Regions from separate parts of the Succinivibrio sp. genome, predicted to be linked through region 1. Evidence: predicted binding sites of a transcription regulator. Region 1 holds the regulator's gene; each other region holds the start of a gene.
What was found. Region 1 encodes sigma-54, which starts transcription at its own class of promoters, with help from an activator protein. Its sites were predicted from a motif close to TGGCACNGTTTTNGCTT; they were not measured.
Positions count from the first base shown of each region.

Region 2: the regulator sigma-54 is predicted to act here: its motif matches at 1,364-1,380, upstream of ACJML3_RS04905 (flagellin).
Region 3: the regulator sigma-54 is predicted to act here: its motif matches at 2,026-2,042, upstream of ACJML3_RS01470 (flagellin).
Region 4: the regulator sigma-54 is predicted to act here: its motif matches at 1,424-1,440, upstream of ACJML3_RS05880 (flagellin).

Region 1 is NZ_JBGVMC010000066.1:1,875-5,093, forward strand. Features, by position in the region: gene ACJML3_RS01720 (PTS sugar transporter subunit IIA) at 1-440, opposite strand, end outside; gene hpf (ribosome hibernation-promoting factor, HPF/YfiA family) at 507-791, opposite strand; gene ACJML3_RS01730 (RNA polymerase factor sigma-54) at 1,032-2,600, opposite strand; gene lptB (LPS export ABC transporter ATP-binding protein) at 2,621-3,219, opposite strand, start outside.
Region 2 is NZ_JBGVMC010000190.1:4,494-7,712, reverse strand. Features, by position in the region: gene ACJML3_RS04905 (flagellin) at 311-1,276, opposite strand; partial or broken gene prmB (50S ribosomal protein L3 N(5)-glutamine methyltransferase) at 1,659-2,635, shown strand; gene aroC (chorismate synthase) at 2,622-3,219, shown strand, end outside.
Region 3 is NZ_JBGVMC010000056.1:687-3,905, forward strand. Features, by position in the region: partial or broken gene ACJML3_RS01455 (extracellular solute-binding protein) at 1-56, shown strand, start outside; gene ACJML3_RS01460 (lactate/malate family dehydrogenase) at 113-1,054, opposite strand; gene ACJML3_RS01465 (ParA family protein) at 1,178-1,966, shown strand; gene ACJML3_RS01470 (flagellin) at 2,082-2,972, shown strand; partial or broken gene ACJML3_RS01475 (hypothetical protein) at 2,961-3,219, opposite strand, start outside.
Region 4 is NZ_JBGVMC010000222.1:2,953-6,171, reverse strand. Features, by position in the region: gene tatA (Sec-independent protein translocase subunit TatA) at 1-125, shown strand, start outside; gene ACJML3_RS05890 (hypothetical protein) at 125-532, shown strand; gene tatC (twin-arginine translocase subunit TatC) at 538-1,272, shown strand; gene ACJML3_RS05880 (flagellin) at 1,617-2,564, shown strand; gene ACJML3_RS05875 (hypothetical protein) at 2,808-3,219, shown strand, end outside.

The DNA.
Region 1 (3,219 bases):
TTTAATATTATTTCTATCTTTTTAATTTCATTTTTAGCTAATCTCAAAGAGTTTAGCAGATCATTATTTGATAGTACTTTTGTTATATTCTGTAAAAGAGTTTCTGATTTTTCAACATTGTCTTTTTTATTAAAAAACATACTAAAAGCAATGTCTATAAGCTGCTCATCGGCATCAATTGAATTAAAGGTGATAGGTTTATTGAGAATACATAGAATTGCAAAGGAAGGTGTTTTTCCTTCGAATACAGTATGAGGAATAGATATGCCTGGATAAAAGACAGTTGAACCTAAAGTTTCTCTCTTATTCAGTGCATCAACTATATCATCAGCGTCTGTATTAATTATAGAAGCTGCGCACTGTGCGATTTCTTCAAAAAGTCTTTTCTTGCTGAAACAGAATAAAGGTGCAAGTATTTTGGTTTCAGGAAGTATTATCAATTTATCACCTACAAACTAAAAGGCCCTGCTAATACAGGGCCAGATAACTCGAAGCAGAAAATATAATTATGACTTGAGCTTGTCCTTATATTTTACTAGCTGAGCATCAACCTTATCGATTAATCCGTCAATAGCTGGATACATACTCTCGGCAGTGTGTTCAGCGTGTAAATTTCCGCCAGCAACAGCTAAATCAGCTTTCGCAATATGGTCGAGCTTTTCTACTGTCAGTGTAATAGAGATTGAGGTAATAATATCACCTTTACGCTCTAGACGCTTGAACTTGTCATTAACATAATCTTTTAATGACTGAGTTACTGTTGTACCAACACCGTGAATTTTAATATCCATATTTACTTCCTTAACCTGATCTTAGTGCCAGGTGATTGATTGTTGTTATTTTTATGTAACCTACACTTTAATAATAGTAATAAAATCAAAAAATAAAAGTATTTAAGTAACATTTTTTGAAATATTTACTTTATATGAATTAAAGCGAGATTATGTTCAACCTTTTAATAAAGAAGTAAAAAAAATCTTGCATTATCAAAAATTTATAGATACGAGCATCAATTTATTCTGATAAATGGCTTATATTAGCTGTTTTCTCATAGATGATGCAGGAATACCTATAGCTTCTCTGTATTTTGCTACTGTTCTTCTAGCTACATTCATACCACATTCATTTAGTAAATCAGAAATTTTATTATCTGATAGAGGTTTTTTAGGATCTTCACCTGAAACTAATTCTTTTATCTTAGCTTTAATTGCTGTTGAAGATGCTTCAGATCCGTCTTCTGAACCTACAGATGAGGAGAAGAAGTATTTAAGCTCATAAGTTCCTTGAGGTGTGTAAATGAATTTTTGAGTAGTAATACGAGAAATAGTAGATTCATGCATGCTGATTTCTGTTGCAACATCATTGAGAACCATAGGCTGCATAGCACATGCACCTTTTTCCATAAATTCTTTTTGATGTTCAACAATGCATCTTGATACCTTCAGTAAGGTTTCATTTCTTTTTTCGATGCTTTGAATAAACCAGTTTGCTTCCTGCATGTAATCCTTAAAGAATTGTTTTTCTTCCTTTGTTGTAGCATGGTTTGCATAATTTCTGTAATCTTCGTTTATGCGAACCTTTGTATTTGCACTTGGATTTAATTCAGCTGTATAGCTTCCATCGCTTCTTTTTACGACAATAACATCAGGAATAATGAAATCTGTTTTTTTAGAAGGAGAAAAATTGCCTGGTCTTGGATTCAGAGAACAAATAAGAGCCAGAACCTTTTTTAGTGCTTCTTCTTTGAGAGATAACTTTTGGCAGATGCCTCTGTAATCCTTGTTTGCAAGAAGGTTTATATACAGTTTAATAAGTTTGCTTGCTGTATCTTTGTATGGTGTATCTGAAGGTAATTCATTTAACTGAATTAAAAGACATTCTTGAACATTTCTTGATCCAACACCTATAGGATCATAATGCTGAACAATTTTTAAAACAGTTGTAACATCTTCTAGTTCAATATTGATTAAAGTGTCTTTTAGCGATTCATAGATACTTTCTACTGATTCTGATAAATAACCTGAATCGTCAATGGCATCGATAATTGAATGAGCAATCAGTTTGTCATTTCCATCTAAAGGGGACAACTCAAGCTGCATCATAAGATGATCTTGAAGAGTTTCTGCTGTTTCTCCTTCATAAACACTGTCATTATCAATGGCCAGTCCTTTTGAACCACGTGGTGCAGCAGAGTAGTTATCATCAATTCTACTTAATTCTTGGGGACTGTTTAAGTTAGGATCCTGAACTGTATTATCTTTGTTTTCAGACTGAATGGTTCCGTTTTCATCTATGGTGCCAGAACTATCAAGACCATCTATTTCCTGACTTTTAATAGATGCATCATTATCGAAAGGATCATATTCACCATTTTCTGAATTCTCTTTTGCAATCATATCCTCATATGATTCTTCCATAGATGAATGATAATCATCATCTATTTCGAGCATTGGATTAAGATCAACAGTCTGGCGGATTTGTTGTTGTAATTCTATGGATGATAGTTGTAAAAGCTTAATCGCCTGCTGCATCTGAGGCGTAAGCATCTGACTTTGTGTCTGAGTGGCACGAGTTTTTAAGTTTAAATTAAGACCAACCATATAATTTACCCATAACTAAATTACATAGAGAAATCCTTTCCTAGATATACATCCTTTACTTTATCATTATTCAGTACTTCTTGTGGTGATCCTTTTGCAATTATCTGACCAGCATTAACAATATATGATTTTTCGCAAACATCCAATGTTTCACGAACATTGTGGTCAGTAATCAGAATTCCAAGACCTCTTTCTTTTAGATGCATAATAATCTGTTTGATGTCACCAACAGAAATAGGATCAACACCAGCAAAAGGTTCATCGAGAAGAATAAATTTTGGTCGTGCAGCAAGTGCTCTTGCAATTTCAACACGACGTCTTTCACCACCTGATAGAGCCATACCTACGCTGTCACGAAGTCTAGTAATGTTGAATTCTTCTAGCAGCATATCAACATTTTCTTTCTTTTCTGCTTTAGTAAGATTTGGTAATAACTCAACCACGCCCATCAGGTTTTCGAAAACAGTAAGTTTTCTGAAAATTGAGTTTTCCTGAGGTAAGTAACCAACACCAGCTTTAGCTCTAGCATGCATTGGAAGAGCAGTAATATCTTTATCATCAAGATAAACATTTCCACCATCAGAACTTACAATACCAACTATCATATAGAATGATGTTG
Region 2 (3,219 bases), on a different contig from region 1:
AGATGAAAAAGGCATTGTTGGAAAGTGGGGCAAGTTTGAGCACATTAGACGTGTCACTGGCCATCTTGTAGGAACCTTAGAGCGTTTCAACAATGCAAAACGAGCTGAGGTTCGTGACAGAGTTAAGCATATGCATGCGTAAAAAATGATAATTTTTTTTTATCAAAAATCAGCACTGAATATGCACTACAATAGTGCATATTTAAGAGTGACGAAGCGTGACAAGCGCACAAATAGACAATAAAAATATTTTTAATATATTCCTGCTATCTTGTACTGAGCTCCATACGGGGAGATTTAATATTATCTACTAGCCACCTAGCAGATTCATTGCAATCTGAGGTCTCTGATTTGCCTGAGTCAAGACACTCTGAGCAGCCTGCTGGATAATCTGCTGAGCTGACAGATTTGAAGCTTCCTCAGAGTAATCAGTATCACGGATACGTGATCTTGCATCTGATACATTTTCAGCGACATTTTCCTGATTACGGATTGTTGATTCCATTCTGTTTTGCAATGCACCAAGCTCAGCTCTCTTAGAATCAACAATATTTATGATCTTGTCGATTGTCTGTATAGTATTCTGAGCTGCAGATGCTGAATGAACAGAAAATGCATAATATGATTTAGTTACAGTACCAATAACAATTTTTTCTTTATAAAGACCATTTGTGGTGTTATCTTGAGTTGCGGCGCCACCCATATCTAAACTACCACTACCAGTCTGCTTCTTATACTGAGCACAGATACCTGATATGGTAAAGCCATTTGACATTGTCACAGATAGAGTATCAAATGCATAGGCACCAATCTGGAATGAAAGTTCACCTTTATTGTTGAATATACCTTTGCTTGCACCGGCAAGACATTGCTGACCACCAAAGGTTGTCTTACATGCAATACGTGTAATTTCCTGTGACAGTTGCAGTACTTCTTCATGGATAGCCTGACGGTCAATAGTTGTATTAGTACCGTTAGCAGCCTGAAGAGCTAAAGTACGGATACGCTGAAGCATTGATGTGGTTTCATCAAGAGCACCTTCCATGGTCTGGCAAAGAGCAATACCGTCATTGGCATTTCTGTTACCTTGCTTAAGACCATTAATCTGAGAGGTAAGTCTGTCAGAAATCTGCAAGCCTGCAGCATCGTCTTTAGCTGAATTGATTCTTAAACCTGAAGATAAACGCTTAAAGGTTGTATCTAAAGATTTAGTGGCGTTATTTAATCGTCTTTGTGCATTTATAGACGATGTATTTGTTTGTACATATAGAGCCATTTTCTTTTCTCCCCAAATAATGATTATTGTCTTCAGACAAGCTCCACTATCGAAAAAAATCGATATAATCTGAAGTTACTTAGTTTTATGAAAAAAGTGTGCCATATGTTAATAATTAAAAATTAACATTCTGAAAAATAAGTAAAAAAAATAATTGATGTTTTTAAATTAATGAAAAGGATAATAGTGATAATCATAAAACGGCATTAAATTGCCGATTTTCTGACAAAACAATACGATAATTTTATTTCTTGCTGATTTTTAAGGTGTTAAGACGGTAACACCTTATATTTGATGATATAATCAGACAGTATTCATTTTTTTTAAGAAAGCTTATATGTCGAAATTATCATCTAATCAAGAGATACTTGATATTCATGCAATGCTTGATACACCACCAAGTGTAGAGCAGATTCAGAACGTTATTGAAAAAGAGCTTGAAACAGTTCAGGACGTCGTAAGATACCTTGTATCTGTTTTGCATCCTACGATGTTTATGTCGGTCACGGTACTGACAACTACTGGGATGAAGCTCAGGAGATTGTTCATGCAGTTATGCATCTGACTCCTCCTGTAGATGAGCTTGTTTTAAATACTAAACTTACAGCCTATGAAAGAGAGATAATTTCTAAGATCGCTATTTTAAGAGCGATTGAAAAGATCCCAACTCCTTATCTTACTCATAGAGCATTCTTCTGTTCAAAGCAGTTCTATGTTGATGACAGGGTAATTATTCCAAGATCTCCTATTGGCGAGCTTATTGAAAACGGATTCTCTCCATATATAAGCAAGTCCCCTGAGCGTGTTCTTGATATGTGCACAGGCTCTGGATGTATTGCAATTGCTATTGCTCTGCAGTTTGACAGGGACATTGAAGTTGATGCTGTTGATATCAGTGATGATGCTCTTGATGTTGCAAACATTAATGTAGAAGCTTATGCCCTTGAAAATGAAGTTACACTAATCAAATCAGATTTGTTTGACAATCTTCTAAAAGGCGATAAGTATGATGTGATAGTTGCAAATCCTCCATACGTTGATGAATACGATTTGAGCACAATGCCTGATGAATACCACTGCGAGCCTGATTTGGCTTTAGGCTCAGGTGCTGATGGTCTTGACTGTGCTAAGAGAATTTTAGCTGATGCTCCTGAATTCCTTGAGGATGACGGAATTCTTATCATGGAAGTTGGTAACTCAGAAGAGCATTTAGTAGATTTATTCCCAACCGTCCCTTTCCATTTTGTTGATCTTAAAAAGGGCGGATGCGGTGTTTTCATTCTTTCAAAAGAGCAGCTTGTTGCATACCATGATATTTTCCAAAAAGCTGCAGATGAGGTATTAAATGGCAGCAAATAGTTTCGGTGAGGTTTTTACCATTACAACCTGTGGTGAAAGTCATGGTGCTGCACTAGCCTGTATTATTGATGGTGTACCTCCATTAGTTGAGTTATCGGAAGAAAATATCCAGCCAGATCTTGATAGAAGAAGACCTGGCAGCACAAGATATGGCACTCCAAGAAATGAAGCTGATGCTGTAAAGATCATATCAGGTGTTTTTGAAGGCAAGACTACTGGTACACCTATCGGTCTTATTATTGAGAATACATCTCAGCGTTCAAAAGACTATTCAGATATTATGGATAAGTTCAGACCTGGTCATGCTGACTATACTTATCTTGCTAAATACGGTATCCGTGATTATCGTGGTGGTGGACGCTCTTCAGCCCGTGAAACTGCGATGCGTGTTGCAGCTGGTGCAGTTGCCAAAAAAGTATTAAATGATCTGTTCAATATAAGCATTGATGGATGTGTTAGTGCAATCGGTGATATTTCAACTGATGTATATTCAGCGAAAAATGCACTGGAAAACGAATTTAATTTTTCAGATCCAAATAAGATTGATGATCTTAAGGCCCTGTTTAAAGATCTTGCAACAAAGG
Region 3 (3,219 bases), on a different contig from region 1:
GGAACTCCATGAAGTTAAATTCAGGAAGTCATGACGATAGCTCAAACAATGATTAAAATAAAAATTAGGCTCGCAAATGCGAGCCTAATTTTTAGCTTGAAAGTCTGTCAAATTAAAGTCCAACATTTTCAATAACAGATCTTATACACAAAGCACTATTCTTTAAAAGAGCAGTTTCATTATCAAAAAGCTTTGGTGTAAATCTTTTTTCAACACCATCCTTTCCTATAAGACATGGAAGTGATAAAGACACACCGCTTAATCCATATTCACCATCAAGTGGCATAGATACAGGTAAAACAGCCTTTTCATCTAATAGTATTGCCTTTGCAATTCTTATAGCGCCTGCTGCAATACCGGTATTAGTCCAACCTTTTGCATTATTCACTTCATAGGCTGTTTTGATTACATTTTCCTGTATCTCTTTTTTGTTGATTTCTATATTGAAGAAGTCCTGAATGTCATCATAGTCAAGACCTGCAACCTTCAGAGTTGAGAATGCAGGAAAAGATGAATTTCCATGCTCACCTAAAACATATCCGTATACATCATGCGGTGCAACATTTAAAAGATTTGAAATAATATATTTGAATCTTAATGTTTCAAGTGTTGTACCTGTTCCAAAAACCTGACCTTTTTTCAAGTTGAATTTTGTTGCTGCCAAATATGTTGTTACATCAAGTGGATTGCTAATCATGATAATAACAGCACTTGTATTGTATTTAACGATGTTTGTCATAACATCGGTTATGACTGCAGTATTCTCCTTTGCAAGTGTCAGTCTGTCAGAGCAACCAGGCTTAATACTAGGACCTGCGGCAATAATGATTATATCTGCATCTTTTACAGATTCAAAACCGCCTGAATATACAATAGTATTTGCATTAAGTGATGAGCTCATTGAATGTGATATATCCAAAGCTTCGCCAAATGCAACATTCTCTTTAATATCGACAAGAGAGATAGTTGAAAATAATCCAAGAGCAACAGCTTTTTCAAGTACAGCTGATCCTACATGTCCTACACCTACAATTGATAATTTATGTGGTTTCATATTTGTGTCCTTTAGTCAGTTAATAAGAATATTTTAATACTATAAAGGATTTATTTATCAAAATTTAAAATCATCTGTTGTCAATAATGTTTTATACAAATAAAATCTATTAAGGAGGAGATGATGGGACAGATTATTACAATATGCAATCCAAAAGGCGGAACTGCAAAAACATCAACAGCAATTAATCTTGCCTGTGCAATGAGAGCTGTTAATAAGAAGGTATTGCTTGTAGATTTTGATCCTCAAGGCTCAGCAAGCTGTGCTTTAGGTTTTATGCAGACTGATATTGAGTGTAATCTTGCAACAGCAATTCTTGATAATGTAAATATTGAAAATTGTATTGTTCCATATTTAAAAGGCGGATTTGATGTAATACTTTCATCAGATGAGCTTGTAGCTGTTCCTCCTGCTCTAAATGATGATCCAAATGCCCATCTTTGTTTAGATAATCTTTTAAAACCTTTAAAAGACAATTACGACATCATCATTGTAGATACACCTGCATCACTAAATCTTCTTACAAAAGCTGCCATATGCGCTTCTGATTTTATTATCTCAACAGTATCTTTAGATGTTTTATCAGTTGATTCAATGGCATCATTAATGAAATTCTATGAGAATTTAAAAAGTAGTGGAAAGAGCAGAGCTGTATTACTTGGTCTTTTAAGGACTATGTATGAACCTCTTCATAAGATGTGTGATGTAATCTCAGCTGAGCTTGAGCATTCATTTACTGATCTTATTTTCAAAACTCTAATTAGTTACAATCCAAAAGTATCAGAGGCAAGCTCTGCTGCCTGTCCTGTCTTACTCTATGACAGATCGTCAAAAGTTTCTCGCGAATATCTGTCTTTTTGTGCTGAAGTGATAAAAAGACTACTTAAATGGCAGAAAATTGCCGAAAACTGATTTTTGAAAAATAATATAAGTGACTGATTTATAAGTAGAAATATATATATAGTAAACTTAGGCACACTATTTGCTTATCTTTTCCCATAATTAACAATTTAAAGAGAGAAAAATTATGGGAATCACTTGTGCAACTAATATCACCTCTATGACAGCGCAAAGAAACCTGCGTCAGTCAACAATGCTAGGTGATACTACAACTCAAAGATTAGCATCTGGAAAAAGAGTAAATACTGCAAAGGACGATCCTTCTAATCTTCAGATTTCAAATCGTTTTACAGCTCAGATTAACTGTCTTGATAGAGGAAACAGAAATGCATCTGAAGGTGAGGCTGTAGCGCAGATTGCAGAAGGTGCACTTGCAGAGAATTTCTCAATTTTGCAGAGAATAAGGCAGCTTGCAATTCAAAGTTCTACAGGAACTGTAAGTGATGAAGACAGAGCAACAATGCAAAAAGAGGTTAGTGAACTGTGCTCTGAACTTACAAGAGTTGCATGTAAGACAACCTATGGTGGAGCGCAGATCTTAAGAGGATCCGGTAACGGAATCATTTCTAATGACGGTAAGCTCTCAGTACAGGTGGGAGCTAACGCAAATACTACCTTAGATATTGATTTATCTACATCATTTACAATGGAAGATATGGTAAATGCACTAGGTGGTGTATCTGATGGCGACGGCTATGATGCTGCATCTAAATCATTTGATATTTCAAGCTCTGATAGTGCTCAGAAAGTTTTAGCTTCGATTGATAATTATATCGAGTTTATTGATACTAAAAGAGCAGAGTTAGGTGCTGTTCAGAATAGAATTGCATCATCTATTTCAAATCAGGAAAATATTATTGAACAAGAATCAGATGCCCGCTCAAGAATGATTGATGCTGATTATGCTCTTGAAACATCCAATCTTGCAGCTTACAACACAAGACAGAATGCAACATCTCAAATGCTTATGCAGGCAAATGCCAGACCAAATATTGTAGCCAGTCTTTTAGGTGGTTAGTTTAGAACTCTTTTTTAGAGTAGTGGTTCTGAAACATAAACGACTGTCTTTTGATGAATTGTCGTATTTATCCTCAACTAGCTCTGATGAATAACCGCATGCAGGGCATGGTTGAGGATCTCTAAATTCATAAACCAGATCACCTTCAGTAATAAGATTCTTCATAAAGATATAAGGTGTATTACACTTTGGACAGCGGATCACCTCAGCTTCATTTGTATTAATCTTATCTAATACAGCCATGAAC
Region 4 (3,219 bases), on a different contig from region 1:
TAATTTTTGGAACATCAAAGATTAAGGATCTTGGTAAGGATCTAGGTTGTGCGGTTAAAGGTTTTAAAGAAAGCCTAAACGCAGATCCTAAGAGTACAACTGACAAATCTGAAGACAAAGCATAATGTTTGGATTCTCTTTTCCAAGCCTGCTTTTGCTTGTTGCTGTAGCTTTGCTTGTTCTTGGTCCAAAGCAAACAGTATCACTTTTCGTAAAAGCAGGTGATTTTATAAACAATGCAAAAAGACAATATATAAAACTTAAAAATGAGCTGAATTTCATAGATGCTTCAAATGATAATGTCTGCTCTTTTAATGATACAAAAAATGATTGTTCTACGGAAACAAACTCTGTTTTTACATCAAAGGTGCAGCCTTTAGGCGCAGAGATTTCAAAAACACTCAGTTCTTTTGATAACACACAAGTAAATTCATCTGCAATCAGCAAAGATGTTGATTTTTTAAAGAGGATTGATGCAATTGAACTTGAGTTAAAAGATCTAAAGGTACAGCTAAAAGAAAAGGATATCTGATATATATGAGCTCGTTTCTTGATAATTTTAATAAACTAAGATTGGCAATCATTAAAATGATTGTGATTTTTCTGCTCACTTTAGCTTTATTATCTCCATTTACAAAAGAGCTCTTCACTTTTTTGATGGATCCTTTTTCACATATTATCTGCACCAACAGGCAGTTTCTAAGCGTGGCTGTAACATCTCCTGTTATGGTTCCGATAAAAATCCTTCTTTTTTGTTCATTTTTGCTGTCTTTACCGTTTAATCTGTATATCCTGTGGAGATTTATCTCACCAGGTCTTTATAAGAAAGAAAAGCAACTGACAGTTATGTTTGCACTCATATCAGTGCTTATGTTTCTTTGCGGTCTGACTTACTGCTATTATGTCGTTTTTCCACTTGTATTTAGCTTTATAGATAGCTTTTCACCAGACAGCGTTCAGTTTGCACCTGATATAAGCGAAAGTCTTGGTTTTATCCTGCAGATGTTTATAGCATTTGGTTTTGGTTTTGAAATTCCGGTTATTGTTGTCTTTTTAAATCTGACTGGAATAGTAAAACTTGCAACGCTAAAAAAATACAGAAGATATGTCATTGTTATTGCTTTTGCAGTTTCTGCTATAATCACTCCACCTGATGTCACAAGTCAGCTTCTTCTTGCTCTACCTGCAGTTTTACTTTACGAAATAGGTATTGCAGTTTGCTCAATCTTTTGTAAGAAAGCAAATGTCCTTAATGCAGCAGAAGATATTTGATATGCTTTCTTTTATCTCTTAAATCGTAAAAAACACATATCCTCTTATCTATACTCATACAAAATTGCAAATCTTATTTGTGCATAGCCATCTTATCTTTGCACAGTTCAAATCATCGGCAATTGAGAATTGGCAATATGGCAAAAATTTGTGGCAAGTTTTTGCCATAAAGATAGAATGACAAATTTTTGAAATCTCCTGAACATAAAAAATCTAACTTTTTCTTCTTTAATATCAATAAATTATCAAAATAATGGTAAATATTATTAAAAGTTGGCATGAATAATTCATTATATTTTGCACAAATAAAAATGCTCAACAGCATTATTTAGGAGAGAAAAAAAATGGCACTATATGTACAGACAAATACATCGTCTATTAACTCACAAAGACGATTATCTAATGCTACTAAAGCGCTAGATACAACCTTCCAGCGTTTATCATCTGGTCTGCGTATCAATTCTGCAAAGGACGATGCTGCAGGTCTTCAGATTTCAGATCGTTTAACAAACCAGATTAATGGTTTAAAACAGGGTAATAGAAATGCCAATGACGGTATTGCTCTGTGTCAGACCATGGAAGGTGCGTTAGATGAGACAACTTCTATGCTTCAGCGTATTCGTACCTTAGCACTTCAGGCAGCTAACGGTACAAATACCACTGTTGATAGAATTGCAATTCAGGAAGAAATTTCACAGCTGTCACAGGAAATCACCCGTATTGCATGTAAGACTACTTTCGGTGGAAGACAGTGTATTGCAGGTGCAAATGGCGCTCATCACGGTGGTGTTCTAAATTCAGAAGGTAAAATCAGCTTCCAGATTGGTGCCTATGCCTTTGATACTCTTGAAATTACAATGTCAAATGGTTTTACACTATCAGGAATTGTAGCTGAGCAAGGTAATATTTCAACAACTAATATTCCTACTAACTTAGCTGATGCAACAAATACCGGTCTTTATAAAAATGCTAACGGTAAGTATGAATTCAACTGCTATTCACAGTCTAATGCACAATATACCATAGAGACTATCGATAAAATTATCAATGTTGTAGATTCAAAGCGTGCTGAGCTTGGTGCTATACAGAACCGTATGGAATCTACAATCAGAAATCAGGAAAACGTTGCAGAAAACGTATCCGATGCAAGATCACGTATCCGTGATACTGATTACTCTGAGGAATCATCAAATCTTGCAGCACAGCAGATTATTCAGCAGTCTGCAACCTCAATCTTAACTCAGGCCAACCAGAGACCATCAATTGCAATGTCTCTACTGCAGGGAGGCTAGTATAAATAGAATTTACTTATAAACCGTAAGAAGGTTTCTCTCCTGAGCATTATAGCTCATTGGCCGGGAAAACCCGGCCCTTTTTGGAGACAGTCTTCTGTGAATTTGATTATGTGGTACTTTGTGCTGCGTAACGATTTCTTTTTTCTAAAATAATTCACCACTATTCACCTGATCTATTTCTTTTCATTTCAATCAGATTATTAAATTTGATTGGTCTTGTTTTTGCTATAGAATAATGACATGGAAAATATACAAAGCATTATCAAAAGCATAGATGGATCTGACAGTGCAGTTTTCAAGATCCTTACAGAGCATGAAGTATGTAACAATGACTGTTATTACAGAGGAATTGTGCTTGATGGAAAAAACGCTGATATGTTTTTACCAAATGACAAGCTAAATGATCTTTTAGTTAAAAAGATTATTGAAGTATCTTTTGATGAAACAAAGCTTAATCTTAATGTCACATTCAATAAAAACAGCGATACGATAACTCTATATCCAGCAACAAATACAAAGAGCTTTACTCTGTCTTCTGAAAATGAAGGAAACGCACTTTTGATTCTAAAAAAGAAAAACCGCCTGACTTTTCATCTAATCAGACAGTTTTCACTTATTAAGAGTATTCTTGAAAAATATTCGCTGTCTACAC